DNA from 3 places in the Colwellia sp. RE-S-Sl-9 genome. Region 1 is predicted to be linked to each of the others. Evidence: predicted binding sites of a transcription regulator. Region 1 holds the regulator's gene; each other region holds the start of a gene.
The links. Region 1 encodes MetJ, which represses methionine synthesis genes. Its sites were predicted from a motif close to TAGACGTCTAGACGTCTA; they were not measured.

Region 1 (10,812 bases):
TGACCGAGATTCTATTATGGAAAAAGCACTTGTTAGTGCCAAAAGTAGTAGAGAAGATCTGGGTATAGAAGTGATTGACGTACGAATTAAGGCAATAAATTTACCTGCCGAAGTAAGTGCTTCAATATATGACCGTATGCGTGCTGAACGAACAGCTGTAGCTAAAGAGCATCGCTCACAAGGCCAAGAGCAATCTGAAATTATTCGTGCAACGATTGACGCTAAAGTAACAGTAATGTTAGCTGAAGCTCAAAAGAACTCGTTTGAAATTAGAGGTAGTGGTGATGCTTTAGCTGCTAAAGTATATTCTGATGCATATACTAAAGATGCAGACTTTTATAAGTTTTTTAGAAGTTTAGAAGCATATGAAAACAGCTTTAATAGTAAGAATGATATTATGGTGATAAAACCAGACAGTGATTTCTTTCATTATTTAAAAAATCCTGCAGCAGCTAAATAATACTTTAACTTTTAGCTAGTATTTTTTAAGGCCATGATTTATTCATGGCCTTATCGTTTCTACCTATTTTAAATTACTGATAATAAATATATACAATAATCACTATTCATATAGTGTTTCAGTAGTAAGTTAAAACAGCTTAAATAAATATTACCCTTCAAAGTTAAATCCAAATATTCATGTTGACGAATAGCGTAAATATAAGAACACTCATTGAATATTTAAGCGATCATACTTTTAATTGCTGCTTTTATCTTTGAGTAGTTAAATAAATAGAACCACTAATGCATTGCGGCTTCATACCTAACTTACTAAATTTAAAAGCTATAATTGAGAGCGCCAATAAATATTGATTTGTATATTTTATAAACTCAATGAAAAGCCGTATTTAGTACTTGGACTGTCATTTCATATTTGATAGAATCCTCGCCTAATTTTTTCTATTAAAAATTTTCTAACATGGGTAAAAACGTTGTAGTTCTAGGCACTCAATGGGGTGACGAAGGTAAAGGTAAGGTAGTTGACTTACTTACAGATAAAGCTAAATACGTAGTTCGTTATCAAGGTGGGCACAATGCTGGTCATACTTTGGTAATTGACGGTCAAAAAACCGTATTACATTTAATTCCTTCTGGTGTATTACGTGAAAACGTAAAATGCTTAATTGGTAATGGTGTTGTTTTATGTCCGAAAGCATTAATGACCGAAATTAGCATGTTAGAAGAACGTGGTGTACCGGTAAGAGAGCGTTTATTAATTAGTGACGCTTGTCCTTTAATTCTTCCTTATCACAATGCATTAGATGCAGCGCGTGAAATTGCTCGTGGTAATAAACCAATCGGTACTACAGGTCGTGGTATTGGGCCAGCATATGAAGATAAAGTTGCGCGTCGAGGTTTACGTGTTGGCGATCTAATTAATACAGAAACATTTGCTGCAAAACTTAAAGAAATTATGGAATACCATAATTTTGCATTAACGCAATATTATAAAGTTGATGCGGTAAGTTACGAAGAAGTACTTGCTGATGCTCTTGCCGTTCGTGAAATTATTATTGGAATGATTGCCGATATTCCTGAACTTTTAGATCAATCTCGCAAAGCGGGCGAGTCTATTATGTTTGAAGGGGCTCAAGGTACTCTCTTAGATATTGATCATGGTACTTACCCTTATGTAACTTCATCAAATACAACGGCGGGTGGTGTTTCTACTGGTTGTGGTTTTGGTCCTCGTAATCTTGATTATATTTTAGGTATTACTAAAGCTTACACAACACGTGTTGGTTCAGGTCCATTCCCTACAGAATTAGACGATGAAATTGGTGAACACTTAGGTACAGTAGGTCATGAGTTTGGTGCCACTACTGGACGTGAGCGTCGTTGTGGTTGGTTTGATGCTGTTGCTATGCACCGTGCAGTGCAAATTAATAGTATTACAGGTTTTTGTTTAACAAAGCTTGATGTTTTAGATGGCTTAAAAGAACTAAAAATTTGTACTGGTTATAAAAAACCAAACGGTGAAATTATTACGGTTTCTCCTACAGCTGCCGAAGGTTATGAAGAAATCACTCCTGTATATGAAACACTTTCTGGTTGGAGTGAAAAAACAGCAGGTGTAACTCAACGTGAAAACCTTCCAGCTAACGCCATTGCTTATATCAAGCGTATTGAAGAAGTAACAGGTGTCCCAGTTGATATTATTTCTACGGGACCTGATCGTAATGAAACTATTATTTTAGTTAATCCGTTTGACGAGTAACTAATAAGTTCCTTTTGATTGAAGCCACTTTTTAAGTGGCTTTTTTATTGCCTGCTAATATTTCCTTTTTAACTAAATCGTTATTCATCAAGCTACACTACGACTATTATTATAAAATTTTTTATTATAATGTTTGTCCACCTGTATCTTTACATACTCGATTACCTAATAATTCTGTTTGTTTGTTAATACTTTAGTTTTTAATAGAGCATCTAAGTATTTTATATAGTCAAAAACTATTTAAAATACAAAGCAAAAGCAAGAGTTTCATGTTATTTTGTTGTGTCATTAAGAATGAGTCATAATTCGTATAATTTGTTCTTTAATGTGAAGTATTACACCTTACCTTTTATGTATTAGGATGCAACCATGACAGATTTCCGCCAGCAAGCTCTCGATTATCATCAATTTCCAACACCAGGGAAAATTAGTGTTGAATTAACTACACCCGCTGAAACAAGTTTAGATTTGTCGTTAGCGTATAGCCCCGGTGTGGCTGAGCCTGTTAGGGAAATTGCGAATAATCCTGATGATGTATATAAGTACACTGGCAAAGGAAATTCAGTTGCTGTTATTACTAACGGTACAGCTATTTTAGGTTTAGGTAATCTAGGTCCTATGGCCTCGAAGCCTGTAATGGAAGGGAAGTCTCTTCTGTTTAAACGTTTTGCTAATATCAATTCTTTCGATATTGAAGTTAAACACAATACAGTTGAAGAGTTCATTAATACTGTCGCTAATATTGCTGATAGTTTCGGCGGAATTAATTTAGAAGATATTAAAGCGCCAGAATGTTTTGTAATTGAAAAAGCATTAATTGAACGTTGCAAAATTCCTGTCTTTCATGATGACCAACACGGCACAGCAATCGTTACAGCCGCAGGTATGATTAATGCGCTAGAAATTCAAGGTAAAGATATAAAGTCTGCAAATATAGTTTGTATGGGGGCGGGGGCTGCTGCTATTGCCTGTATGGAATTATTGATTAAGTGTGGAGCTCAACGTGAAAAAATTTACATGCTCGACACTAAAGGTATTGTGCATACTCGCCGTGACGATTTAAATGAATATAAAAAACTTTTCGCTAATAATACCGATAAAAGAACATTAGAGGATGCCATAGAAGGGGCTGATGTTTTTGTTGGGGTTTCTGGACCCAATTTATTATCGGCTGAGCATGTAAAATTGATGGGGCCAAACCCCGTTATTTTTGCGTGTTCAAACCCAGATCCTGAGATAAAACCTGAGCTAGCACATGCCACAAGAGATGACCTTATTATTGCTACGGGTCGTTCGGACTATCCAAATCAAGTTAATAACGTTTTGTGTTTCCCTTTTATCTTTCGTGGAGCTTTAGATGTTCGTGCAAGAACGATTAATGATGAAATGAAAATAGCAGCGGTTCATGCAATCAGAATCATTAGCAAAAGAAGAAGTTTCACAAGAAGTTTTGGTTGCTAGTGGCGTGAAGAATTTAGTATTTGGTAAAGAATATATTATACCTAAACCTATGGACCCGCGTTTATGTGCAAATGTAGCGCGAGCTGTGGCACAAGCAGCGATAGATTCAGGTGTAGCCGCTTTAGAATTACCTGATAATTACATGCTCTAATTATCAGTTATATCGTTATTTGTGTTGTGAATTTGAGATCTTAACCAGAGTTCAGATTATCTTACATAATGATTATATTAAAGAAGGGCTAAAGCCCTTTTTAGTTTCCACTGAACCTGCATCTTGAATAGTAACGGGTATATAATTAAGATCTTGTTTTTATTTAAAGTGAAAATTGATGGAAGACGACCTACCAATAAGTATTACGGCTAGCGAAAAGTTATTAGCTCATTATGTCAAATTAAAGGGCATTATTAATAAACAAGAAGCGCATGTTAATTTTCAAACATTAGCGGCAGGTTGGTATGAGGATGAAAATAACGTTTTAACTATTCAGTTTTATATAGAAAAAAATGATGAATATTTACAACAAGTATCTATTGAAAGGATAGGTGATAAAATTGAAGTTGCAGATGATGTTATGATTTATGTTAACAACAAAGATATAAGCTGTTTTGTTGCGATCACTGAATCAGAAATAGAGTTATTAGATAAAGAGCCTAAAATATTATCAGGCTACATTACAATGAAAGTAAAAAAAGTGATTAATGAGATTGCTGAAAAACAAGGGTTGTTAACCTTGCCTTCATAAATTTATGAATTAATCGTCTTCAGTTTCATAAGCACTAAAGTCTGTAATACCTTTAGCCTCTAATATTTTACGAACGCTAGCAGGTAGTTTTTCAGTATTGTCTTTAGCTAAATCGTTATCATCAGGTAAAGGTTGGCCGGTAAAAGCATGTAAAAAGGCTTCGCATAATAATTCGCTATTAGTAGCATGGCGAAGATTATTAACCTGTCGACGAGTTCTCTCATCAGTTAAGACCTTAAGAACACGTAAAGGAATAGAAACGGTGATCTTTTTTACTTGTTCACTTTTTTTCCCGTGTTCGGCGTATGGATTAATATACTCGTCATTCCACTCTGCCATAAATTACTTACCCTTTAATATGGAATATCTGATTGAACAATATCAACAGACACTAATTCACTAATTTTACTGTTTGTGGGCGCTGAGTCAATAACGAATGTGTAGAAGTTTAGATGTCTAAAATTTCTTGACCAAGTTTAGTAAACCGTTTAGAGTTTTAGACATCTAAACATCTATTTAAAATTATACCTAGCTGGAGTCTCAAATGACTAAGAAAAGTATGGCAACAATAGCGGCAAGAGCTGGTATTCGTAGTGACAAGCAACACGTCGGTGTAGTGCCTGCAATACATTTAGCAAGTACCTATGCTCTAAAAGGCTTCAATGAAAAGCGTGATTATGATTATTCACGTACCGGAAACCCAACACGCTCTACTTTTGCAGAAGCGGTTGTTGAGTTAGAAGAAGGTACAAAAGGCGTTGTAACAAGCACAGGTATGGCAGCTGTACACCTTATTTGTCAATTATTATGCACAGATGATGTACTTGTTGTACCACATGATTGTTATGGTGGTAGTTACCGATTATTCACGCATCTAGCAAAAAAAGGCAATTTTAAGTTAATTATTGTTGATCAAAACGATGAAAATGCTTTAGCTGAAGCCCTTAAACAAAAACCTAAATTAGTACTGATTGAATCACCGAGTAATCCATTATTACGTATTGTGGATATCGAGAAAGTCACCAAAGCAGCACACGCTGTAGGTGCACTTGTTGCCGTCGATAATACTTTTATGTCTCCTCTTTTACAAAAACCTTTGCTTTTAGGTGCTGATATTGTGTTTCATTCAACCACTAAATACATTAATGGTCATAGTGATGTGGTGGGTGGCGTGTTAATAACAAAAGATGAAGCTTTAGGCGATGAATTAGCTTGGTGGGCAAATTGTATAGGTATAACGGGATCTCCTTTCGATAGTTACTTAGCATTAAGAGGCTTAAAAACATTACCTGTAAGAATGAAGCAGCATCAAATTAATGCAGCTAAAGTGGCTGTGTTTTTAAATGAACACGATGCTGTTGATGCGGTTTATTATCCAGGTTTACCTGATCATCCTGGTCATGATATTGCTAAAAAACAGCAAGCTAGTTTTGGCGCAATGATGAGCTTTGAAGTTAAAGGCGGTGTTGAGTCTGTAAAAAAACTCTTTAAAAATCTTAATATGTTTACGCTAGCTCAATCTTTAGGTGGTGTGGAAAGTTTAATTAGTCACCCATCGACTATGACACATGCAGGAATGGAAATATCAGCTCAATTAGAAGCGGGTATTACTCAGTCGTTAGTGCGGGTTTCTGTTGGGATAGAAGACGTAGACGACTTAATCGCTGATTTATCGCAAGGCCTTTTAGCTTCACAAAAATAAGAATAAACACAATTGATGTTGGTAAATATGAACTCAGTAAATGATATTGAACAATTAGTTAGTGAAAAAAATCAATTAGCTAAACACGCTGTACATGTGCACAAATTTGGTGGCAGTAGTTTGGCTAATGTTGAGTGTATAGAACGTGTCGTTAACATTATTAAAAATCATTGTAAGCTAAATGATTTTGTTGTGGTTTCAGCTAATGGAAAAACAACTGATGCGCTAGTGGCTATATATCAGCAAGCCGTTGAATCGTCAGCAGCGTTAAATGATTCTATTGTTGCGTTGCAAAAGGCTCAATTGTCTTTAATTAAGAGTTTAGTATCAAGCCATGTAAGTCATTTGGAGCAATTACTGGCTCAAGATATTGAGGCGTTAAAAGGCTGGGTTGTTCATACTGACCTTAATCACGTAGAAAAAAATGAAGCGAATATACTTGCGCTTGGTGAAGTGTGGTCAGCACGTTTATTATCTGCGGTACTAAATGAGCGCGTATGTGCAAGTTATTATATTGATTCGCGCGATTTTCTTGTGGTAAATAATGATCAAAATTGTGTAGTAGACGATACCTTAAGTCATCAGCAATTTAATACCTTATTACAAACTAAACAATTAGCTGTAATAACTGGTTATATCGCTAAAAATGCAGCTGGAGAAAACTGTACATTAGGTCGAAATGGCAGTGATTACTCGGCTACTATTGTTGCTTCGTTAGTGGGGGCATTAAACGTGACTCTTTGGACAGATGTTGATGGCATTTATAGTGCTGATCCTCGTATTGTTCCGCTAGCAAGAAAATTACACCGCTTACCTAATGGTGTTGCCAAAGAACTAGGACGACTAGGTAATCCAGTATTACATGCTAAAACGTTACAACCCCTTGAAAATCATAGTACGCATTTACATATAGCGAGTAGTTATGATCCTCATACAAGTGGTACTGAAATAGGACGATTTGGTCAAATTGCTAAATCTGAACTTTCAGTCACTTATCTTAATGATTTAATTTTAGCTCAATCTACTAGCTTAACTGGATCGTATGGTGAGTTAGCCATCAAACAGTTTTCTGCAATTTGTTCAGATATCAGTACTGGTTTTGTTGTTATTACACAAGACAAACAAAAGGCATTAAGTCAGTGGTTAGCAAGTCATGATACGGAAGTGTCATTTACTCCTGTTTCAATTTTAGCCGTGGTAGGGCATGAAGTATCTAAACATGGTGATGTAAAAGCGAGATTTAAACGGGCATTGAAAAAATACCAGCCTATACATATTGTTAGTTCTACTAATGAGCATAGCTTAATTTCTATTTTACCTCAGGTATGTAGTGGAGAAATGGTGAATAACATTCATCACGACATAACAAAAGATGCTCGTCATATTGGTGTCGTTATTGCTGGGTTGGGTAACATTGGAGCACGTTTTTTAGAGATGTTACCTGCGCAAGTTGATCGTATTCCTGCACTTGAAAATGTTCATGTAGTCGGTTTGATCACGTCTAAAAAAGCATTAATTAAAAGTGACGGGATCGATGTGACTCAAGCCTTATCTCTGTATGAAAGTGAGGCTAAACCTTATGATCAGGATAATTTACTTTCGTGGCTAGCTAATCATCCCTATGATGAACTGATTGTTGTAGATATAACACCAAGTGAAACTTTTAGCTTGTTATATCAAGATTTTTTTGAACAAGGTATTCATGTTATTGGTGCTAATAAATGGGCCGCGTCGTCTTCGACATCTCAGTATAATAAATTAGTGAGTACGGCTAAAAAACATCATAGCTTATGGTTAGGAAATACGACCGTTGGTGCAGGGTTACCTGTTAACTTTGCTATTGCAAATTTATTAGAGTGTGGTGATTCTATTCAAGAAATCTCGGGTATCTTTTCAGGTACTCTTTCTTGGTTATTTGAAACTTATGATGGCTCCGTGCCTTTTTCTGAATTACTAAAATCAGCATTAGCACAAGGGATAACCGAACCCGATCCTCGTGAAGACTTATCAGGTAGAGATGTACAACGTAAGTTATTAATTCTAGCCCGTTTAGCTGGTTTTGAACTTTCGCTTGATGACATAGATTGCCAAAATTTAGTCCCCGAACATTTACAGCACTTAACCACCGAAGAATTTCTTAGTAAAGCCGAGCAGCTTGATACTTATTTTGCAGATAAACTGAAAGACGCCAATAGTAAAAATGCTTGTATACGTTATGTAGCATCGTTTGTTTGTGAAAATGATAATCAAGCCAATATTAAAGCCAAAGTCAGTTTAGAAGTGCTCCCTAAAACAGATGCTTTTGCTAATCTTACCCCTTGCGATAATATTTTTAAGATTGTTAGCCAATGCTATAAAGATAATCCTTTAATTATTCGGGGCGCAGGGGCTGGGAGAGATGTTACAGCAGCAGGATTACACTCAGATTTAGCGATTATTTGTAAACAGCTTATGCATAAACAACAGCAAGTTAAATTAAAAGGGATTGCTTTGTAAAGTGAATAATAAGTTAATTTACTTGTCTCTTTTCAAATATTTACTAGTCTTAATGTATTGTAAATATTTGAAGTTATTTTGTAAGCCATGTCTTTAAAGCATACTCAAGATACAAACTTTACCAAAAGTGTTAAAGAACTCTCTCGACAAATTTTTGGTAAAAGTTATAAAAAAGAATCTATGCTTGACCGAGCTATTGATTTCTTTGCTCAGCTGAGTCCTTCTCAGGGGCAAGAGGAACCTAAAATAAAGTCAGGTACTAAAGCGTGTAAAGAGCTTGAACTTAGAGAGTTAGAACGAGAACAAAGGCATGAACACTTAGACACTCTTTGCCGAGATATTATTGCATTATGTGAAGGAGAAAGTTTCGTAGAAGATAACCGTAAATCTTCTCAATTACTTGCTACCATTCAGCTTCTTAGTCCGAGTGAAGGGAGTAAGGTTGCACTATCTAACGAGTTAAATAAGCCTTTATATAAAGCAGTGTTATGCCTAAGATTACTCGATCGACTATGTATTGATAATGCGATTACCGAACCTTATATTAAAGAGCGCTTAGCTAATTTATCCCCTCTTCAATATCAGCGCTTTTCATTGATTGATGCCGTTGCTTATAAAAGGTTTGTTGATGAAGTTAAAATACCGTTAGTTAAAGCTGCATTGTTACAAGATATTGGTAATAATCATCCTGAAGCGCAACTTATACTAAAAGGGACAAACGGTACTAAAAACCCATTTAGAATGCTAGATTTGGAAGATAGAAGAAAATTACTTCAAATCAATTACCGAGAAACAGTTAAATATCTTGTTGAAGGTATTGGTGTAGCAAAGTATGTAGGGAATTTAAAAGAAGTTCGTGATGCTTTTAACGAAACGGAAAAGCGTAAATTACTTTTTATTAAAGGATTATTGAAAGCAAGCATTAATCCTAAAAAAGGCATAGGCAATTTACTTAAAGTTCCTCAAATTTACACATCAATCATCCTCTCTACAAAACCTAAATATGATTATAAGCTCTTGCCTAAAGTCTATCAGGTGCTCTATAAAAATGCGGAAAAGGGAATTTGTTATCACTTAGTTGTTGATGCGTTACGTACTATAACAGGGATTTTTCCTTTAGGTTATGGAGTCACTTACATTGTTGAGAACTTTCAAGGGGAAATAAAATACTCCTATGAATATGCCATTGTGAAAATGTTATATCCAGAAGATCCAGAGTTACCCATTTGTAGAACAGCCACTCGAAATTTGGCCTTTATTAACTTTGGGCAAGACATTATTGTGCCTAAAGAGCGTAATTTACATTTTCCTATGGCTGTTGAAAAACTCAACACAATGAGCAAAGAAAGATTATATGAAATATTAGCTTTATTATCGTCAAATTATGCAGAACGAAAAACACTTGATCTAATTCCTCGCTGTTGGTCGGCAAATGAATACTTTTCAATGCCAGCTCATCAAAAATTATGGAATAAGTAAGTCAAATCAGGGATAAGTCGTACTTATCATTATTACCGTGTCAATTTTCTATTTTAAGCAGTACTTTTTGATCATATTAATCAGTAATTCTTCTGTTTTTGTTATTTCAGATAATGCTAAAAATTCGTTAGGTTGATGTGCTTGGTCTATTGAACCTGGCCCCATAACGATGGTTTGACAACCTAATTCTTGAATAAAAGGAGCTTCAGTTGCGTAATTTACAGCACAGCATTTATGCCCTGAAAAATGTTCGGCAGACTCAATTAAATCACTCGGCTGAGTTTGTTCAAAGCTAGGTGAGCTCGGGTGCAGTTCATTAATCGTAATTCTTCCAGGGTATTTCTCAGCTAAAGGTTTTAGTGCGTCAGTTAAACAGGTTATTAATTCATCATCTGTCATACCCGGTAATGAACGCATATCTATATCTAAATCACAGTGTCCGCATATACGGTTAGAATTATCACCGCCTTTAATAGCGCCCATATTCAGTGTAGGAGCAGATACATCAAATGCCGTATTACTATAATTTAACGCCAGACTTTCTTTTAAGGTGAGTAGGGTACCAATAACTTGATACATTATTTCAATCGCATTTACACCTAAGCTTGGTTTACTTGAGTGGCCCGACTGACCTTCAACACTTATTCGGTGGGACATATGTCCTTTATGCATAATAATAGGCACTAAATTAGTAGGCTCTCCAATAATAGCGA
Region 2 (10,812 bases), 2.2 Mb from region 1:
TTTCAGGCTGACACCACCAATGATATATATAGAATGTTCACCATCCCAAACAGCTGAAAAATACCGTCTAGGTATTAATTTACTTTTTAAAACCTGTATTTTATTGGTATTAGGGTTTATTTGTTCAATACTTGAAAGAAAGCCCTTTTTATTACTACCTCCAAACACATAAATCATCTTCCCATCATTAATTGCAGCATGGGCAAAACGAGATTTAGAAAGAGATAAACCATCAGACTTTAAATCGGATGTAGTGGAACAACCTGAAAGAGCGATAAGAAAGAAAATAAAGAGGTGTGATAAATAATTTGTTTTTAAGTTAATCATACCATTAGTCCATTAATTTACGATTATTCATTTTATAATAGCCACCATAAACAATGCAAGTCTAAAGCTTTATAAAGCTTTGATTTTTAAATTAATAAATATAAAAAAAGCACATAAACGTGCTTTTTTATTGCTTACCTTATAAGATTAACCTTGCTCTAGCACCGAATTAAAGCGCTCAAAACCTTTAGTTAAATCTTCAATTAAATCGTCTACATCTTCTAAGCCAACATGAAGCCTAATTAACGGAAACTCGTATTTCCATTCTGTAGCAGTACGCATGGATTTTACGTTTGATATCGCTAAAATCAAGCTTTCAAAACCGCCCCACGAATAGCCCATTTTAAAGTGTTCCATTCCGTCAAGTAACGCAGTAATGGCCGCTTGGCTGCCTTTGTTTAATACAAACGAAAACAAACCATTTGAACCATTAAAATCACGTTCAAAAAATTCATGACCTGGGCATGAAGGTAAAGCAGGATGCAGTACCGTTTCAACTTCTGGTCTTGTTGCTAACCAATTCGCAATCTTAAGCGCGCTCGTTTGATGCTGTTTTAGCCTAACACTTAAAGTACGGATACCACGCAATGCTAAATACAAATCGTCTGGCGAAGTGCACTGCCCCATAATGTAACTATTTTCACGTACCTGTGGCCAATACTCTTCAGTAGCGGTTGCAGTACCTAACATGACGTCTGAATGCCCTACTATATATTTGGTAGCAGCTTGTACTGAAATATCAACACCATGATCAAATGGCTGAAAATTAACAGCTGCGCCCCATGTATTATCAAGCATAACTATACAGCCATGCTTATGAGCCACTTCTGCTATGCCGGGTACATCTTGAATTTCCATGGTGATTGAACCTGGAGATTCTAAAAATATCAAACTCGTGTTGTCTTGGATAAGCGCTTCGATACCTTTACCAATTAACGGGTCGTAATAAGTGGTAGTAACTCCCATTTTAGCGAGAATTTTGTCACAATAATCGCGAGTAGGTTCGTAGGCATTATCTACCATTAAAATATGATCGCCAGTTTTAACCACCGAAATAATTGCATTAGTAATAGCTGCAGTACCTGAAGGATATAAAGCACAGCCAGCTCCGCCTTCAAGCTCAACCATAGCATCGCTAAATGCAAACGAGGTAGTCGTGCCTCTTCGGCCATAAAACAAGGTTTGATTTGTTCTATTTACTGCTGCAGCTTTCATTTGTTTAACAGACTCAAACACAACCGTTGATGCGCGCTGCACAGAAGGATTGACTACGCCATTTGTCCACTTTGCAGAACGCCCTGCTGTTACTACTTTTGTTTCTGTTTTCATTTATGTGTTCTCGTTTTTAGATATTATAGCTATCTAGCCATCTATAATGTATTTATAACCTGATTAGATTAAAGGTGCACGGAATTTTTGATAATAAGTAAGAATACTTTAAAAGTAATTAGGCTAAATCAATAGCCATATAATTTAGATATAAGCCTAATAACCTACTGCCACCAACGCTCTGTAAATATAGGATTTTTCAAATCTATAATCTCACCAAACCTTGGAGTACTTAAAGTAACTTGCTTTTCTTGTGATGTTTTCAAAATTTGATTTAACGGATCATCCCAATCATGAAACGCTAAATCGAATGTACTGTTGTGAATAGGTATTAACACGTTAGCGTTAAGATCTTGATGAGCTTGTACTGTTTGAGCAGGAAACATATGAATTTTTTTCCAAAACTCATCGTAAGCGCCATTCTCCATAAAACTCACATCAAAAGGCCCATACTTATCACCTATCATTTTAAAGCCATCAAAATAACCCGTATCACCACTAAAATAGAGTTTATATTCATCTAACAAAAATACCCAAGATCCCCACAATGTAGCATTTCTATCCCATAAGGTTCTTCCTGAAAAATGCTGCGATGGTGTAAATGCGATAGTAAACTTACGACCTTTATTCTCTTCATTACTTGTAAACTCCACTTCTTGCCACCAAGCGAGACTTTTAATATTGGCTTTCGAAACTCCCATGCTTATTAAGTTTTCATCAACACCTTTAGGTACATAAAAGAACGTATAATCATTAGAAAGAAATTTAATAGTGTCGTTATCTAGATGATCATAATGATTATGTGAGATGAACACTTTATCTATTTTAGGTAAGTCTTCAAGGCTAATCGCCGCAGCTTCAAAACGTTTGGGGCCTACAAAAGAAACAGGCGACGCTCGTTCGCTAAACATAGGGTCAATTAGCCAATAGCTACCGTAAACTTTCATTAAAATAGACGAATGCCCTAATTTAACGATATAAACACTTTTACTATCAAGCGCATCTAATTTTGCTCTAGTAAGGGGCTTAACATAATTATCGCTGGGCATTGGGTTGTTGCGATCTTCAAATAACGATCGCTTAAAAATAGCTAAACCAACCAACAAGCTCGATCGATTTGCAGCATCATCTTCTACATTTTTATTACTCCCATGATTTATATTTTTATAGACGGCATCAACAGAAGTTGAAGAGCTACAAGCAATGATAATAATAATGAATGTAAATATAGCGATGAATTTACTCAGTGTTTTCATTGATGTTAAACCTATTATTTCAAAATTGGATTGTTTATTCGTTGAGTTTGGGTAAGTAACTCTATTGTGCATTAAAAGTTTTCTAAGGTCTGTGGCTCTTTCGAGGTTACTTTTAAAACAAGCGCAAGCCTTTGAGTTAATTTAAAGTTTAACCCTAAAAGCTCAGCAGCCACTAATAAATTTAATCTTATTAATTGTAGATTAAGAAGTTTTTACAACACTGATATTCTTATGCGTTAATAAGCATACCAGTAAGTCGCCCTGCGGATACAAATAAAAGGTGACAAACTGTGACTAAATAACCTCAACTCGGGATAAGCAAAGTTACTCAACAAGCTATTTTTACGCCTAACTTAACTTCGTTGAATTGATTACTAATAGCCAGAAAGAAAAAAGTTCGCCTTGTTACACACAAAAATATCAATGTTAATGACTAATATCTTAGGAAAATAACAATACATATTAAACATTTGATAAATAAATCTTTTAATTGGTTCACTAACATTCATTAACCTAAGTTGAGGTTAAATAAAATATTTTATGATCAAAAAAGCCGTCAAGAAGACGGCTTTTCAATGACCTTCCATATCATTAACATCATAATCAATAATATGAAATTTATAACACGCTATACTTTTTAGAACTTAGCTGTAATACCTACATTATAACGAGCGCCAAACTGTTCTAAACTAATCAATTGATCAGCAAAACGACCATGTTGTCTGGTTGTTTCTTCAGTAATATTTATACCTTCAACAAACACAGAAATATTATCGTTTATTTCATAACTCGCATTAAGATCCCATTGTCCGTAAGCTTCAGTAAACGTTGGTTCAATTAGGTTTTGTGGTTGGTGCATTGCCCATAAAAAGTCATCGCGCCAGTTATAAGCTAAACGCACTTGTAAGCCATTCTTTTCATAAAAACCAATTAAGTTCGCTGAATCACTTAAACCAGGTAATGCAAAAGTACTTTCAATGTCGTAAAGATCTAATTCAACATCACCGCTAACAAAAGTTAAGTTAACAATTGCGCCAAAGCCTGATTCACCAAATAAGTGTTGTGCATTAATTTCCCAACCATTTACCTCTGCATCTTCTAAGTTACTAGGCGTTGAAATAATAAAGTTAATTACAGGATCTTCAGCTGAAGAAAAACAGGCAGGATTACCACCAATAACTTCACTTGGACAGCCAGCTTGTGGAATAACACTTGGATCACGTAAAGGTTGGCCATTAATATCAGGTAAAGTCCCTTCTCTGGTGCTACTTCCGATAAAGTTTTCAACATATTTTTGGAAAAAGCCGATTGATGCGTAACTACCTTCATCGTAATACCACTCTAAAGATAGATCGATATTTTTAGACTCTAATGGTACTAGGTCTGTATTTCCTACTGATGCATTGAAAGGTCCGTTTGGTCTCGCATCGTAGCTCACTGATGGGAACATTGATGATAAATCAGGGCGACTTAACGTGGTGCTATAAGAAAATCGAGCAATAACGTCTTCAGATAGATCTACGCTCAAATCAATATTAGGGAGCACTCTTGTATAATCAGACTGTTCGCTAACGGCAAATAAATCAGGTTCGGTTATCTCACCAAAACGCCCTGCGGTATTCACGTAGTTAAAGTATTCTATTCGGCGTTGTAATGAAACCGCTTCAACATCGGTTGATTCCCAACGTAAACCAATGTTCATTTGAAAAGGTATATCGTTAAATTCATTTTCAATGTCAAAAGAGACATAAGCAGAAACAGTTTCTTCGCTAATATTATTAAATGTTGGCTCGTCTTCACCACCATATAAGCCTTGGCTTTTCGTTAATTCTAGTGCTTCTAATGCACTATAGTTAGAAAGTAATGGGAATAAGTTTTTATTTCCGCCAATTTCACTACCAAAACCTTCACTTGATGCAAAGTTAAGGTCGAGCGAAGAAATATCGGTTGGCACAAAGGCAACAGTTCTGCGTCTTGTAGTATCAATTTGATAATCAGTTAATGCCAAACCAAAATTAACTTTAGCTAAAGCGCCATCGTTGGTATTTAACCATTCACCATCAAATTGAAATTGTTTAATATTATTTTCAATTTCTAGGCCACGTTGTTGGTATAGGTCAAACTGTACATTTTGATCAGCAAATGCATCTTGCCCTGGTAAATCTGCAGCATCAAAGAACACATCAGGACGACCAGTAGGACTTGTATTATAGCTAACATCTACACCACCACGATCAATAGTGCCATCACCATTGGTATCATTTACGCGTGGATTTTTTAGGTTGATAATAGTTTCAGAGTTTTGGCCATCGGGTTGTGAATGTGAAGTAGAATCATGATAATCAAATGAAAGGTTTAACGATTCACTTACATCCCATTTTAAATTTAAACCTAACGAATCATTCTCAGTTTCAATTAAATAATGAAAAGCCCAAAAATTTAGCTCGTCATCAGGTCGCATTGGATTAGTTACTGTACCATTAGCATCTGCTGAACCACCTGTATCACCATCAAACCAGAAACTAGTACGGTTTGTACTATTAACTTCTTTAAAGCGAGAAAAAACATAATCAACACTCGCTGTTATAGCGTCATTTGGAGCAAATTGTAAAATAAACTGACCATTTTGGCGTTCACGTTCTATATCTTGTGTATCTACATCAATTGTTAATGGTGCCCAGTGAGTACCATTAGGATTTAAGTTTCGGTCAATACCACTTGTATCAACATTAGAGCCTCGGCCTGCAACCCAACCTTGTGCACCTACTCTTTCTTTTCTGCTATCTCGCTCAGCATGAGATAATGAAACTAACACCCCAAGTTTGCCATCCATAAAAGTATTGCTGATCATTCCAGACAATTCTGGCGTAATACTATCGCCCTTGTCGACGCTAGTATCGATAACACCTTTGGCAGAGCCTACCGCTTTAAAACCATCAAAATCGAAAGGTTTAGCCGTTTGAATATTAATAGTAGCGCCAATACCACCAGAAGATATATTAGCCTTACCCGTTTTATATACTTCAACACCTGAAACACTTTCAGCTGCAACTTCCCTAAAGTTAAAACTACGGTCTATACCATTTTCCAGTAATGTTGATGATGTTGGCATTTGTCGATTATTCAGCGTAACTAAGTTAAACGTTGGACCAAAGCCACGTACAGAAACTTGGTTACCCTCGTTATTCGCTCTGTCAATTGAAACACCAGTAATACGCTGTAACGACTCAGCTAAGTTAGTATCAGGAAACTTACCTATATCTTCTGCGGTTATCGCATCAACCACACCACTTGCTTCTCTTTTAATATTAGAAGAATTAATCAGTGATCCTCGAATACCTACTATTTGTATAACCTCGGTATCTTCAGCTTTATTTGTTTCTTCTGCTAATACAGGGGCTATACCACCAATATTAAATATTGCCGTGGCTACTGCAACTGACAACGCTTTTTTTCTGTAGCTATTAGGATATCGTTTCATTTTTCCCTCACATTAATTTCATAATTTGTTGTTTGTTAAAGATTATTTATTTTGACTGTTTATTTTTATGTAAAAAGTACATGAGCTGCATACCATATCTAAAGCATTGAGATTAACTATAAACGCTTCTGTAACGTAATTTTCATACATGCACAGTATAAATATCACACATTAAAAAAATAAGATCAACCATAAACACCAATAAATTATGTGTAATCAATCGTACATATAAAAACATTAACTCAAGAGGCTTAAGTACTTTATTTGTATACGATGGATAAAATAAGTTTAGTTATTAACGAGGTAGCTATTAAAAGGATAAAAAGTAAATAGATTAATGATAATTAATGTTATATGTTAAGATATGCGTTTACTTCAAATCAAACAGATGAATTTATAGTGTTTTTTTATGCCTAAATTACAACAAATTAAAGAAGAATTAATATCGCCGTTATTGGCTGAAGAAACCACAATATATGCGCGAATTTTAAATGATATTGCTAATGCGGTTTTTGTTAGTGATGATAGGCTAGTTACTACACAATTAGCCAAACGCTATAACACCAGTATTAATCCTATTAGAGAGGCGTTGAAACAATTACAAGGTGAAGGTTTTGTCACTGTAGCTCCTAATAGCGGAGCCCGTGTAGCTAAGTTTGAATATCATACTATGCGTGATGTTTTTGAGATTTTACAGTTACTCGATCCTTATTTAATGGAGTGGTTTGTTGATGGGCACACCACTGAACAATTAAATGAACTACATGAACTAGTAAAAACAATGGAAGCTCTTACACCTGAAACTCAATATAACTACAGAGTTTTAGATACTCAGTTTCACTTATTAATGTACAGTAATCACTATAATAAAAGTGCAGTAGATTTATGGCGCAGAAAAAGGCTTATTTTACTTGCTATGCATTCAAATTTAACATTAAACTCCGCTCGTATTAGCCAAAGCATTAAAGAACATAAAGAAATGTTAGCAACAATAGCTAAAAGAGATGTTGAAGCAACCTTAACCTTGTTAAAACAACACATATCAAATAGTGGGCAATATTGGTCTCGCTTTATCCAAAAGTAGTTCTAATCAAAGTTGTATAAATCAATCAATTAAAAAACGAATTCAGCATCACTGAATTCGTTTTTTAATAATACCACCTATATTGTAAAGTACTGATTGAGCGGTAACTCTCGATAACGCTTACCTGTAGCAGCAAAAACAGCATTGGCAATACTCGGCGCAACAGGTGGTACGCCTGGCTCACCCACACCACCTGGAACTTTATTTTTGTCATTAGCTAAATGAACAATAATATCCGGCGCTTGATTTATACGAGTAACGGGGTAATCATGAAAGTTCGATTGAACAATCGTGCCATCTTTAATATCAATATTTCCCATTAGCGCTATAGACGTTCCAAAAATCATAGCACCTTCCATTTGGGCTTTTATACGATCAGGGTTAATGTCTAATCCACAATCTATCGCACAATGAATCTCTTTTACTGTAAGTTTATTATTCAGCACTTCAACTTTAGTGGCTACTGCAACATAGCTAACAAAACTTCGATGAACCGCAATTCCCCAACCTTGTCCTTTAGGTAAAGTTTCATTTATAGGCACATTAGCCGTTAAAGTTTTTAATACATTTTTATAGCGAGTAACCGAATAAGGATGCCTTTCTAGCTCTTCACCATAATTGGTAAAAGCAAAGTTATAGGTTTCTTTATGATTAATTTCTCGGTCTTTACCTAAAGCATTAAAAATAAACTCTGCTGTAGGTACTTTAGCTGCATGAGCAAGTTCATCAATAAAACTATTTAATGCGAATGAATGTTGAATATTACAAACCGATCGCATCCAACCAATACGAACAGGTGCTTCTGCATTAGCTTTTTGCATTAGTACGTTATCAATATCGTAAGGTAAATCCCCAAAACCTAAACTTAATTCAAAGTCTTGCGGGCTATTTTTTTTGCTGTCAAAAGTAGATGCGATACTTGGATAAACGGCCTTTTGTTGCCATGATGTGATTTTGCCTAACTTGTCTATCCCTGCTTTCATGTGTTGAACCGCGCCAGCATGATAGTAACTAGCTTTAATATCGTCTTCTCTACTCCAAACCACTTTAACAGGACGTTTTGTTTTATCCGCTAGGTAAATTGCTTCATTAGCAAAATCAGTTTTAGACTTACGACCAAAGCCTCCACCTAAAAGTGTAGAGTGAACTTTAAACGCATCTACCTCTAGCTTCATCATAGCAGCACCTTGTTCCATTACCGCTTGAGGGTTTTGGACACTTGCCCACACTTCACAAATATCATTATGAAACCAAGCAGTTGCCATAGGGGGTTCCATAGGTACATGAGCTAAGTAAGGAACAAGATACTCTGCTTCAAGCACTTTATCTGAAGCTGAAAAACCTTTAGTAACATCTCCCTTTTGACCTATCGTTTCAGGGGAGTTTTTTAAGCGACTTTTAAATTGCTCAAATGCTTCTTTGGAGTTATGTGTTTTATTTTTACCGAGTTCCCATTCTATTGAGAGTGCTTTTCTACCTTGCAGCGCAGCCCAAGTGTTTGTTGCAACAACAGCTACACCCGATAGCGGAAAATACACAACAGTTTCAGGAGTAGCAGGCATTTCGATTACATCAACAACCCCAGCTATTTTTAAAGCTTCTGTCGGGTCAAACGATTTAACAGTTCCATGTAACACCGGACATCGTTCAATAGATGCAATTAATAAATTAGGTAGATCAACGTCTATTCCATACGTAGTATTGCCCGTAACCATATCGTGCAAATCAACAATAGGTACGGGTTTGCCTATGTATTTAAAATCTGCTGCCGATTTATAACTTAACGACTCAACAGCTGGTAATGGCTTTTTACTCGCTAATTCAGCTAAATCACCATAAGAAAGTTTACCGCCTGAGTTTTTATTAACAACATAGTTATCTTTCGCGTATACAGTATCAACCGAAACCTTCCAGTAATCAGCTGCTGCTTGTTCTAACATAGTTCTAGCAGAAGCCCCCATCTCTCTTAACTTGTCGTAAAACTTACGAATACTTGTAGAACCGTCAGTATTTTGATCGCCGTAGCGCTTATCGCCTAAACCTTGAATAACTTTTACATTAGCCCAATTGGCTTCAAGTTCGTCAGCAATAATTTGGGGAATACCCGTTTTAGAACCTTGCCCCATTTCTACGCGATGACTCACAATTTCAACGGTATTATCTGGTTTTATTGCAACAAAGATATTTAAGCGTTGCGGTTTACTTTCTACAACATTCGCAAATTTAGGTAAGTTTGATGTTGAAGGTGTTATTGAGCTACATCCTAACAACAAGCCTCCACTTGCAATACCTGCATAAGACAAAAATTCACGACGCGACAATTTTGAGGTATTCATGATTTTGCTCCTGCTTGAGTTGCAAGTACAGCGGCAGCTTCTTTTATGGCTTTTTTAATACGAGGATAAGTTCCACATCGACAAATATTGCCTGACATATGGTTATTAATGTCATCGTCTGTAGGCTTAGTATTATTTTCAAGTAAAGTAAGAGCGCTCATTATCTGCCCCGACTGACAATAACCACACTGTGGCACGTTATTATCTTTCCACGCAATTTGAATAGGATGCTCGCCATTATCATCAACACCTTCTATTGTGGTGATTTTTGCATTGTTAGCGACAGCAACAGGCGTTATACAAGATCGAATAGCTTGACCGTTTACATGAATAGTACAAGCACCACACTGCCCTATTCCACAACCAAACTTTGTTCCTTTAAAGTTTAATAAATCACGTAACACCCATAATATAGGCATATCATCAGGCGCATCAACCTTATGTATTTCATTGTTAATATTAAGTTTTATCATAATAACCAATTACCTATCCTTAAGTTAGCATCAACACGTAATACTAATAAAACGGTTTAAAACAACTTAAATTAATAAGTTATTTTATTGTCAACAATTGACATTCTTACCAAATCATATATTAATGAACATAATAAAAACATAATAAAATTATTTAGAAATGCAGCATCACAAAATAAAACGACATTATTTACACTTTGTACTACGCACTATAAAAACAATATTAGTATACACCTTATGCTTATTATTACCGCAAAAAGTTATGGCTGCAGAAAAGGTAAAACACTTAACTTGGGCTCATGTTTACGAATTAACAGAACCCCTTCATAAGTGGTCGGTTTGGGCGGCAGAAGAAATTAACAGAAAAACCAATGGAAGATATGTAATAGACGTATTTCCAGCGTCTATTATGGGAAAAGAAGCTGAGCTTAATCAAAGCTTAAGTTTAGGCACTATAGATATTATTTATACAGGAACAAGTTTTGCTGCTCAGAGTTATCCTCCAATGGGTTTATCTGAACTACCC
Region 3 (10,812 bases), 1.6 Mb from region 1:
AGTTGATAAAGCGACATCTGACCTCGCTATCGCAACATCTGAAGTTATGTCTCTTAATACTAAAATTGAAAAAAAGACCATTACCGCGCCTTTTGATGCTGTTGTTGGCTTACATAATTTAACACAAGGCCAATATTTAGATAGTAATAGTCAAATAGCTGATTTAGTTGGTGTAACTGATCATTTATGGGTTGAGTTTTCATTGCCTCAGTCGTTTTCTGAACTTGCTATTAATGAAACAGTCATGATTAACAGTTCAAATGGTTTAGCATTATCTGCCAATATTATTGCGGTAGAACCTGTACTGACTTCACAATCTCGTCATTTAACATATAGAGCGCAGTTTAGTGTGAAAAATAATGCCATTAAACCGAATTCATTAGTGAATGTAGTCGCTCCTATCAGTGATGTTGAAAACCGCATTAGTATTCCTGATGTAGCGTTAACTCATGACCAATTTGGTGATTACGTATTCATACTAACACCAGAAGAAGGTGGGCAAGGTAGTTATCGTGCTAAGCGTAAACAAGTGACGATAGCGCTGAAAAATGAAACAGACGTTGTATTGAAAAATGGTTTAGAAGAAGGGCAAACCATAGCGACTCTTGGTGCTTTTAAACTTCGTGACGGTATGAAGGTTTTTATCGCAAAAGCTGCCCCAACTGCTGAACAATAAGGAATATTATGGCCACACTTGAGTACAATAAAGCCAGCATAATGGATATGTTTGTTCGTAAACCCGTATTGTCTATTGTTTTGTCGTTAGTGATTTGTTTATCGGGCATATGGGCCGCGTTTGATATACCTGTTATTCAGTTTCCGCAAATGGAAAGCTCATCGTTAGTCATTAATACTTATTACACAGGCGCTTCAGCTAAAGTTGTTAAGGGCTTTATTACTGATCCTATTGAGCGTGTATCTTCTACAATACCAGGTGTTGATTATGTTGATTCAACAACAACAGCGGGAAGTAGTACGGTTACCGTTCATTTAAATTTGAATGAAGACAGTACAAAAGCTTTAGCCGAAATTAACACTAAGTTGAGTCAAATTCGCTTTGAGTTGCCTGAAGGAGCACAAGACCCTGTGGTGTCTGTTGTTCGTGCTGATCGATCTTTTGCGGCTTTTTATTTAAACGTTAATTCAAATAAAAACAATCCTTCTATGTTAAGTGACTACTTAACAAGACAGGTACTTCCAGCTCTTACCAGCATTGATGGAGTACAGAAGGTTGAACTCGAAGGCGGTCGAAAAATTGCCATGCGCGTAAATTTAAATCCTGAACGTATCGCCGCCTACAAGCTAAGCACCGTTGATGTTTTTAACGCTTTAAGAGCTAACAACACCATAGCAACTTTGGGATACAGCCAAAACGATCGTCAGCAAATTGATATTGTGACTAACTCTCAGTTATCTAGCGTTAAAGAATTCGAAGACTTGGTGGTAACAAAAATTAATGACGACGTTATTTATTTAAAAGATATAGCGAATATTTCTTTAGGAGCAGAAGAAGCGAATGTTACGGCAAGAATCAATAACACCAACACCATTTATATTTCAGTTTGGCCTTTACCAGGAGCTAATGAAATTTCAATTGGAGATGCACTTTATCAATCCGTAGAAGAAATAAATAAAACATTACCAGATGGTATTGATATTGAGTTTGCTTACGACGGCACGCTGTATATGCGTGACTCACTGAAAGAAATAATTATCACCTTATTTGAAACAATCACCATTGTGGGTTTAGTGGTTTTAGCCTTAATGGGATCGTTTAGAAGTGCATTAGTGCCATTAATTACTATTCCAATTTCAATTTTAGGTGCTATTTGGACTATGTCGTTAATGGGTTTTTCATTAAACCTATTAACTGTACTTGCCATTGTTCTATCTGTGGGATTAGTGGTAGATGACGCGATTGTTGTTGTTGAAAACGTTGCGCGCTATATGCGAGATGGTAAAACCCGTACTGAAGCGGCTCTACAAAGTTCAAGACAATTACTTGTACCTATTATATCTATGACATTAACCTTGGCTGCGGTATATGCACCGATTGGTTTTTTATCAGGTTTAACGGGTATGTTGTTTAAAGAGTTTGCCTTTACATTAGCAATTGCTGTGTTGTTCTCGGGTATTGTAGCTGTAACTTTGTCGCCTATTATGAGTGCCCATATCTCTCCGTCTGACGGAAAAGAGGGCAGCATGACCAAATATGTAAACGCTATATTTTTCCGTATTCAGCGTGCCTATGCAAAATTGTTAGATTTCGTTTTTACGATTAAAACTCAAATTGTTTTAGTCGCTGCCATTGTTGCAATGCTTACCGTACCCTTTTATTTATATTCTGCTAAAGAGTTAGCCCCCATTGAAGATCAAAGTATGGTAGTGGTTATTATTCAATCACCACCAGAATCGTCTATGGCGTATAACATAGAACATACTATTAAAATGGTAGATAAATTATTAACTATTCCTAACAGTGAAGCTATTTGGCAAGTGGTTTTTAAAAGTGGTGGCTTTGGTGGCTTAAACTTTGTAAAACCTGATGAACGTAAAGAAAGTGCTGAAGATCTTGTTCCTATGGTTTATATGAATTTAGTCGGGAACTCGGGGTTAGATTCACTTCCTATATTACCTCCATCATTACCAACAGCAGGGCAATTTGATGTTGAGTTGGTGATCAAATCGCCTGATTCTTACGAAACCATGAAAGGCTATACCGATAAATTGGTTGGTGCAGCTTTTGCCAGCGGACAGTTTTTATTTGCTGATACTGATTTGAAGATTGATTTACCACAAATGGAACTCAGTATAGATAGACAAAAAATTTCTGATTTAGGGCTTAGCTTTGCAGACATAAATCAACAGCTAAGTGTTTTTTTATCAAGTAACTACGTTAATCGATTTGATTCAAACGGCAAAGCTTATCAAGTTATTCCTATGGTAAATAATAAGGTAAGAGCTAACCCAGAAGATATTTTAAGTTTAACCATTAAAACGCCAAGTAACAGTTTAGTGACTGTTTCTAGCTTTGCTAAAATTAAATGGTTGATTGGTCCTAGACAACTCACCACATTTAATCAGCAAAACTCTATTAAAATCTTTGGCGGTGTTTTACCAGGGGTAAGTAAAGAAGCAGCATTAGCTACATTGGAAAAAGCGGCTGCTGATATATTACCTAAATCATATCGATTAGATTACGCGGGTGAGTCTCGCCAAATTAGATCTGAAGGTAGTACGTTAATGAGCGTATTAGGGGTTTCATCTATTATTGTATTTTTCATTTTAGCGATTCAGTTTAATAGTTTTAGAGATCCGTTAGTGGTGTTATTTGGTTGTGTACCTTTAGCTTTATCAGGCGCATTGCTTTTACCTTTTATTGAGTTAACAACAATCAATATTTATTCACAAATAGGCTTAATCACCTTGGTGGGCTTAATTGCTAAAAATGGTATTTTGATCGTTGAATTTGCTAACCATGTTCAAGAACAAGGTAAAACAAAATTAGAAGCGGTAACCGAAGCGGCTATAACACGATTAAGACCTATTATGATGACAACGGCGGCAACTGTTTTTGGGCATCTCCCATTAGTATTTGTAACAGGTGCTGGCGCAGAAGCACGTAACAGTATTGGTATTATATTAGTAGCCGGTATGTTAATTGGTACTGTGTTCACATTATTTATATTACCCGTGTTTTATTTATGGTTTGCTGAAAAACGAGAAAAAACCATTGATATTATGTAAGTAACGTACAATATTCGTTAGCATAATAAGGATAGGCAGGAGAACTCAATTCTCTTTAAAACCTATCCTTTTTTATTTCTTTAATTTAAACCACAATTGGAAAATATTCCTAAATGTTGTCTCTCTTTTCTTACGAACTCTCTTATAACGCTTTATTACTGTTATTTCTTGTGGCTTTTTTTATTGGTATGGCTAAAACAGGTGTTAGCGGTATTTCAATGTTTGCCGTGCCTTTACTCGCGTTAAACTTTGGTGGTAAAGAATCAACAGGCATTATGTTACCTCTATTAGTTATGGCCGATATTTTTGGTGTTTTTTATTATCACCGTAGCGCTAATTGGTACTATTTAAAAAAGCTATTTCCTTGGGCTGCTATAGGAGTAATTATTGGTACCTTGATAGGAGAATATGTTGATGATCAAATATTTCGTCAACTTATGGGGATTATTTTATTTGGTAGTTTGGCCCTAATGATTTGGCAAGAGCAAAATAAACGCGTAAATGTGCCTGATTATATGTGGTTCGCTATTTTAATGGGGCTATTAGGCGGTATAACGACCATGGTGGGGAACTTAGCTGGAGTGGTAATGGCCTTATACTTATTAAGTATGAGATTACCCAAAAATGAATTTATAGGAACAGCTGCTTGTTTCTTTTTAGCGGTAAATTTATTCAAAGTACCATTTCATATTTTTGTATGGGAAACCATCACTATAGATTCATTCTTATTGAATATCATAAGCTTACCGTTTATCGCATTAGGCGCATATGCGGGGGTATTTATTGTTAAAAGAATACCCAATAAACAATATAGGTGGTGGGTTATTGGTATGACGGTATTAGCGGCTGTTTTTATGGTTTTATAAAAAACTAGGATAAGGAAGATATGGAAATCGTTTTAATTAGGCATGGTAAGCCTGTCGCTGCAGTTAACAGCATGATGAATGCTATCAGCTATGTCAAATGGGTAAGGCAATACCACCTATCCGAAATATCAAATAACAGTAGGCCCAACTATCAACATGTTCAAGACTACAAGTCTCACTTTGTTGTATCAAGTGATCTTAAAAGAGCACTGCATTCAGCACATATATTTACCGGAAAATCACCTGAATTAATAGATCAAACATTAAGAGAAATGGAATTACCACGTTATAAACTTCCCTTATATTTACCTACAGTGGTTTGGCTTTATAGCTGTCGTATTTTTTGGTTACTTCGGTTTAAAGGGCACTTTGAAACTTATAAACAATCTAAAATACGCTCTATAAGAGCGGCACTTACTTTAATTCGATTAGCTGAAAAAGAAGAAAAAATAGTTGTTTTTGGGCATGGGCTAATTAATCGCTTTATTCGAAAAGTACTTATCAAAAAAGGCTGGAAATTAACAACTAAAAGTAGCGATTATTGGGGAGTAACTCAATTAAAATTATAACTGTACGCATTAATATAATTTACTGTATAAAACTAATAGAAATTAAAAGAGTAACTTTTTTTTAAATTTTTTTAAAAAGTTACTAATTAATATAAAATTGTTATTTTTCAATGGATAGCAAGTCTTGTTATTGATTTATTTTCCAGTATAAAAAATAAATTAATAAAAAACTTGATACTGTACGACTATACAGTATACTTGTTTCATTAAAATGAATTAAGCACCTAAATCATCTTGGAGCAATAAATAATGAACGAGAATAAAGAAAAAGCACTTTCTGCTGCGTTAAGTCAAATAGAACGTCAATTTGGTAAAGGCTCAATAATGAAGTTGGGTGATAACCGTAGTATGGATGTAGAAACAATCTCTACAGGTTCGTTAGGATTAGATATCGCACTAGGTGCTGGCGGTTTACCATTAGGCCGTGTTGTAGAGATATACGGACCAGAGTCTAGTGGTAAAACAACCTTAACATTAGAAGTTATCGCGGAAGCTCAGCGTAATGGAAAAATTTGTGCTTTTGTTGATGCCGAGCATGCACTTGACCCAATTTACGCAGGTAAACTAGGTGTAAATATTAATGAATTATTAGTATCTCAACCTGATACGGGTGAACAAGCTTTAGAAATTTGTGACATGTTAACGCGTTCAGGTGCTGTTGACGTAATTGTTGTCGATTCTGTTGCAGCTCTTACACCTAAAGCTGAAATTGAAGGTGACATGGGCGACTCGCATATGGGTCTTCAAGCAAGAATGTTATCTCAAGCAATGCGTAAACTTACAGGTAACCTTAAACAATCAAATACCATGATGATTTTTATTAACCAAATTCGTATGAAGATTGGTGTAATGTTTGGTTCTCCAGAAACCACAACGGGTGGTAACGCATTAAAGTTTTATGCTTCAGTAAGATTAGATATTCGTCGTATTGGTGCTGTTAAAAATGGCGATGAAATTGTCGGTAACGAAACACGTGTTAAAGTTGTTAAAAATAAAATAGCTCCTCCGTTTAAACAAGTTGAATTTCAAATTTTATATGGCGAAGGTATTAACAGCTTAGGCGAGTTAATTGACCTAGGTGTTAAGCATAACATGGTTGAAAAAGCTGGTGCTTGGTATAGCTACAATGGCGATAAAATTGGTCAAGGTAAAGCTAACTCAACAAAATATCTAGCTGAAAATCCGGCAATAGCTAAAGAATTAGATTCACGTTTACGCGCAGAACTTTTAACTAAGAAAGTACCTGAGAGTGAAAAAACTGAAAAAGTAGAAGAAGCTGCTGAATAATCAGCAATCGTTTTCACTAAAATCTCGGCATGTCCGAGATTTTTTTTGATCTAAATTTATAAAGCTTAATATTAAATTCAGCGGGTATTTTTAAAACTTATGTCATTATATTTTTTAAGTTAGAAAATATTACAATCTGTTTAGACGTCTATACGTTTAGATGTTGACATAGCCATAATGAAAAATGCTATAATCATTCAAGCTAAATTTTGTATATTCTATAGGTTGAGTCTTATGCCCATTAAAATTCCTGATCAATTGCCTGCTTTATCTATTTTGAATAATGAAAATATTTTCGTTATGTCTGAGAATAGAGCTGCCCGTCAAGAAATTCGCCCAATGCAAGTGGCAATACTCAATTTAATGCCCAATAAAATTGAGACAGAAGTACAAATATTAAGAATGTTATCGAATACACCACTACAAATTAATATTGAGTTTGTACGTATTCATGCCAACGAATCGAAAAATACACCTAAAGAGCACTTAGAAAATTTTTATTGTTTATTTGATGATATTAAGCATAAACAGTACGATGGGTTAATTGTTACAGGGGCTCCATTAGCTTTAATGGATTATGATCAAGTGACTTTTTGGGATAAAATTTGTGAAGTATTTGATTGGGCCGAAGACAACGTAACTTCTACTATGTTTTCGTGTTGGGGAGCTCATGCTGCTTTATACTATCATTATGGTTTGCAAAGGCATTTAAGAAAGCAAAAGCTTTCAGGCGTTTTTACTCATAAACCTAATGATATAAAAGAACCGCTCACGCGTGGTTTTGAAGACTTATTTAAAGTACCTCATTCTCGTTATGGCTACATAGATAGAGAAGATTATTTATCTATAGAAGGTCTCAAAATTATTGCCGAATCGGAGCAAGCCGGTGTGTATGTTGCTGCCAGTAAAAATAAAAAACAGGTCTATTTAACAGGTCATCCGGAGTACGACGCTGAAACCTTACATGAGGAATTTATGCGCGACATAAATGCAGGAGGAAAGCCTGCTATACCGGAAAATTATTACCCTGATAATAATCCTGAAAACGAGGTGAGTAGTACGTGGCGTAGTCATGGTAGTTTGTTATTTACTAATTGGCTTAACTACTACGTTTATCAAATTACCCCATACAAATTAGATGCAAATAACATAAAAGCTATTAACCCTAATGATTAAATAGAACCAAGGTTCTTTTTATAGTAAATACATTTATACCAGTTTCATTCATGAGATTGTTATTAACGACCTTTTATCGGAAAAAATGATGCAAAAGTCAGCCAGTTTTGAAACATTTGAACAACAACTTCGTAAAAATATTTTAATACTTGATGGTGCTATGGGAACTATGATCCAAGCATACAAGTTTGAAGAACAAGACTATCGAGGTGATCGTTTTGCCGATTGGCATTCTGATGTAAAAGGCAATAATGATATGTTGGTGCTTACTCAGCCCGATATTATTAAAGCAATACATACCGAATATTTAGCTGCTGGCGCAGACATACTCGAAACCAATACGTTTAATGCCACAACTATTGCTATGGCTGATTACGATATGCAAGAGTACAGCGCTGAAATTAACTTGGTTGCTGCACAAATTGCTCGCCAAGCAGCTGATGAGTTTACGGCTAAAAACCCAGAGAAACCACGTTTTGTTGCTGGTGTTTTAGGGCCAACAAACCGTACTTGTTCAATATCTCCTGATGTAAATGATCCTGCTTTTCGAAATGTAACTTTTGACGAATTAAAAGACGCCTATATTGAATCAACTAAAGCATTAATTGAAGGTGGTTCAGATCTGATCTTGATTGAAACTATATTTGATACGTTAAATGCCAAAGCCGCAATATTTGCGGTTGAATGTGTATTTGAAGAGCTCGGTGTGCGATACCCCGTAATGATCTCCGGTACGATTACCGATGCATCAGGTCGTACATTATCAGGGCAAACAACTGAAGCATTTTATAACTCTTTACGTCACGCTAAACCTATATCATTTGGTTTGAACTGTGCTTTAGGGCCGGTTGAATTACGTGAATACGTACAAGAATTAAGTCGTATATCAGACACTGCTGTATCTGCTCACCCTAATGCGGGTTTACCTAATGCATTTGGTGAATACGACTTCACAGTAGAGGACATGAATTCACACGTAAGTGAATGGGCTGAATCTGGCTTTTTAAATATTATTGGTGGTTGTTGTGGTACAACACCTGAACATATTAAAGGTATGGCTGATTCAGTTGCGGGTATAACACCTCGCGAAATTAAGCCACGCGAAGTCGCTTGCCGCTTATCTGGATTAGAAGCCTTAACGATTAATGGTGATAGCCTATTTGTTAACGTAGGTGAACGAACTAACGTTACCGGTTCTGCTGTATTTAAACGTTTAATTACTGAAGCGAAGTTTGATGAAGCTATCGCAGTAGCTCTACAACAAGTAGAAAACGGCGCGCAAATCATCGATATCAACATGGATGAAGGCATGTTGGATTCAAAATCCGCGATGGTTCGCTTTTTGAATTTAATTGCCGGTGAGCCCGATATCGCCAAAGTACCAATTATGATCGATTCCTCTAAGTGGGACATCATAGAAGAAGGCTTAAAATGTATTCAAGGTAAAGGTATTGTTAACTCTATCAGTATGAAAGAGGGAGAAGATATCTTCCGCAAACAAGCTGAATTGTTACGTCGTTATGGCGCAGCCGTTATTGTTATGGCTTTTGATGAAGTAGGTCAAGCAGATACTCGTGAGCGTAAATACGAAATTTGTCATCGTGCTTACCATATATTAGTCGATGAGATTGGCTTCCCAGCAGAAGATATCATTTTTGATCCTAATATTTTTGCTGTAGCTACCGGTATTGAAGAACATAACAATTATGCCGTTGATTTTATTGAAGCCGTAAAAGATATTAAAGACAACCTACCGTACGCCATGATTTCAGGTGGTGTATCGAACGTTTCATTTTCATTTCGTGGTAATAACCCAGTACGTGAAGCGATTCATGCCGTATTTTTATATCACGCCATTAAAAATGGTATGGACATGGGAATTGTAAATGCGGGTCAGTTAGCTATTTATTCAGATATCCCGAAAGATTTATTAAAAGCTGTTGAAGACGTTATTCAGAACAGTGATGACGGAGCTACTGAGCGCTTATTAGATTTAGCTGAAGGTTATCGAGGGCAAGGCGGCAAAGCGAATAATAAAGCTGATTTAACATGGCGCGAATTGCCTATAAATAAACGTTTAGAACATTCGTTGGTTAAAGGTATTAACGAATTTATTATTGAAGATACCGAAGCGGCGCGTTTAATTGCAGCTCGCCCACTAGATGTCATTGAAGGTCCGTTAATGGACGGCATGAACGTAGTTGGTGATTTATTTGGTGCCGGTGAAATGTTTTTACCGCAAGTGGTTAAATCTGCGCGTGTAATGAAGCAGGCTGTAGCTCACTTAAATCCGTTTATTGAAGCCGAAAAAACCGAAGTTAAGTCTAATGGTAAAGTGCTATTAGCAACGGTAAAAGGCGACGTACATGATATAGGTAAAAATATTGTAGGCGTAGTTTTACAATGTAATAACTACGATATTGTTGACCTTGGCGTTATGGTTTCAACAGAGAAAATTCTTCAAGTAGCAAAAGAAGAAAAGTGCGACATTATTGGTTTGTCAGGTCTTATTACGCCATCACTTGATGAAATGGTACATGTTGCTAAAGAAATGAAGCGACTAGATTTTAATTTACCTCTGTTAATAGGTGGTGCAACAACATCTAAAGCACATACAGCGGTTAAAATTGAACCTCAATATGATCATCCTGTTGTTTATGTGCCTAATGCATCGCGCTCGGTTTCTGTAGTAAGTGCCTTGTTGTCTGATGAACTTCGCCCAGCATTTATGGAGCGTCAAAAAGAAGAATATGTACGTGTAAGAGAACGTCATTATAAAAAAGGTCCTCGTTCTACGCTCATTTCATTACAAGATGCTCGTAAAAATGCTGTTCCAATAAGTTTTGATGATTACACGCCAACGACACCTAAAAAGTTAGGCGTAACAGTATTAGATGATATTGATTTATCGATTGTGAGAAAGTACATCGATTGGACGCCATTCTTTATGACTTGGCAACTATCGGGTAAATACCCATTGATCCTTAAACATGAAGTGGTAGGTGAAGAAGCAACTAAGTTGTTTGATGATGCAAATGCCTTGTTGGATGATGTGATAGGTAATGGAAAACTAAAAGGTAAAGCGGTATTTGGTTTATTTCCTGCTCATCGTGAAAATGATGATTTGATCCTTTTTACTGATGATACCAGAACCACTAAATTAGAAC

Region 2: ACM9HF_RS04295 (cystathionine beta-lyase) is a predicted target of MetJ. The motif match lies at 1,683-1,700, and genes of this name have one in related genera.
Region 3: metA (homoserine O-succinyltransferase MetA) is a predicted target of MetJ. The motif match lies at 6,611-6,628, and genes of this name have one in related genera.

The regions. Positions count from the first base shown of each region.
Region 1 covers NZ_CP182631.1:3,609,207-3,620,018, forward strand. The annotation lists gene hflC (protease modulator HflC) at 1-460, shown strand, start outside; gene ACM9HF_RS15550 (adenylosuccinate synthase) at 920-2,218, shown strand; partial or broken gene ACM9HF_RS15555 (malic enzyme-like NAD(P)-binding protein) at 2,588-3,830, shown strand; gene ACM9HF_RS15560 (hypothetical protein) at 4,009-4,422, shown strand; gene metJ (met regulon transcriptional regulator MetJ) at 4,432-4,761, opposite strand; gene metB (cystathionine gamma-synthase) at 4,967-6,124, shown strand; gene metL (bifunctional aspartate kinase/homoserine dehydrogenase II) at 6,152-8,620, shown strand; gene ACM9HF_RS15580 (hypothetical protein) at 8,708-10,099, shown strand; gene argE (acetylornithine deacetylase) at 10,148-10,812, opposite strand, start outside.
Region 2 covers NZ_CP182631.1:1,001,583-1,012,394, forward strand. The annotation lists gene ACM9HF_RS04290 (Kelch repeat-containing protein) at 1-327, opposite strand, end outside; gene ACM9HF_RS04295 (cystathionine beta-lyase) at 475-1,656, opposite strand; gene ACM9HF_RS04300 (MBL fold metallo-hydrolase) at 1,821-2,984, opposite strand; gene ACM9HF_RS04305 (TonB-dependent receptor) at 3,550-6,393, opposite strand; gene ACM9HF_RS04310 (GntR family transcriptional regulator) at 6,803-7,477, shown strand; gene ACM9HF_RS04315 (xanthine dehydrogenase family protein molybdopterin-binding subunit) at 7,555-9,813, opposite strand; gene ACM9HF_RS04320 ((2Fe-2S)-binding protein) at 9,810-10,286, opposite strand; gene ACM9HF_RS04325 (sialic acid TRAP transporter substrate-binding protein SiaP) at 10,549-10,812, shown strand, end outside.
Region 3 covers NZ_CP182631.1:1,978,142-1,988,953, reverse strand. The annotation lists gene ACM9HF_RS08450 (efflux RND transporter periplasmic adaptor subunit) at 1-676, shown strand, start outside; gene ACM9HF_RS08445 (efflux RND transporter permease subunit) at 685-3,747, shown strand; gene ACM9HF_RS08440 (sulfite exporter TauE/SafE family protein) at 3,861-4,613, shown strand; gene ACM9HF_RS08435 (phosphoglycerate mutase family protein) at 4,634-5,182, shown strand; gene recA (recombinase RecA) at 5,432-6,469, shown strand; gene metA (homoserine O-succinyltransferase MetA) at 6,704-7,645, shown strand; gene metH (methionine synthase) at 7,734-10,812, shown strand, end outside.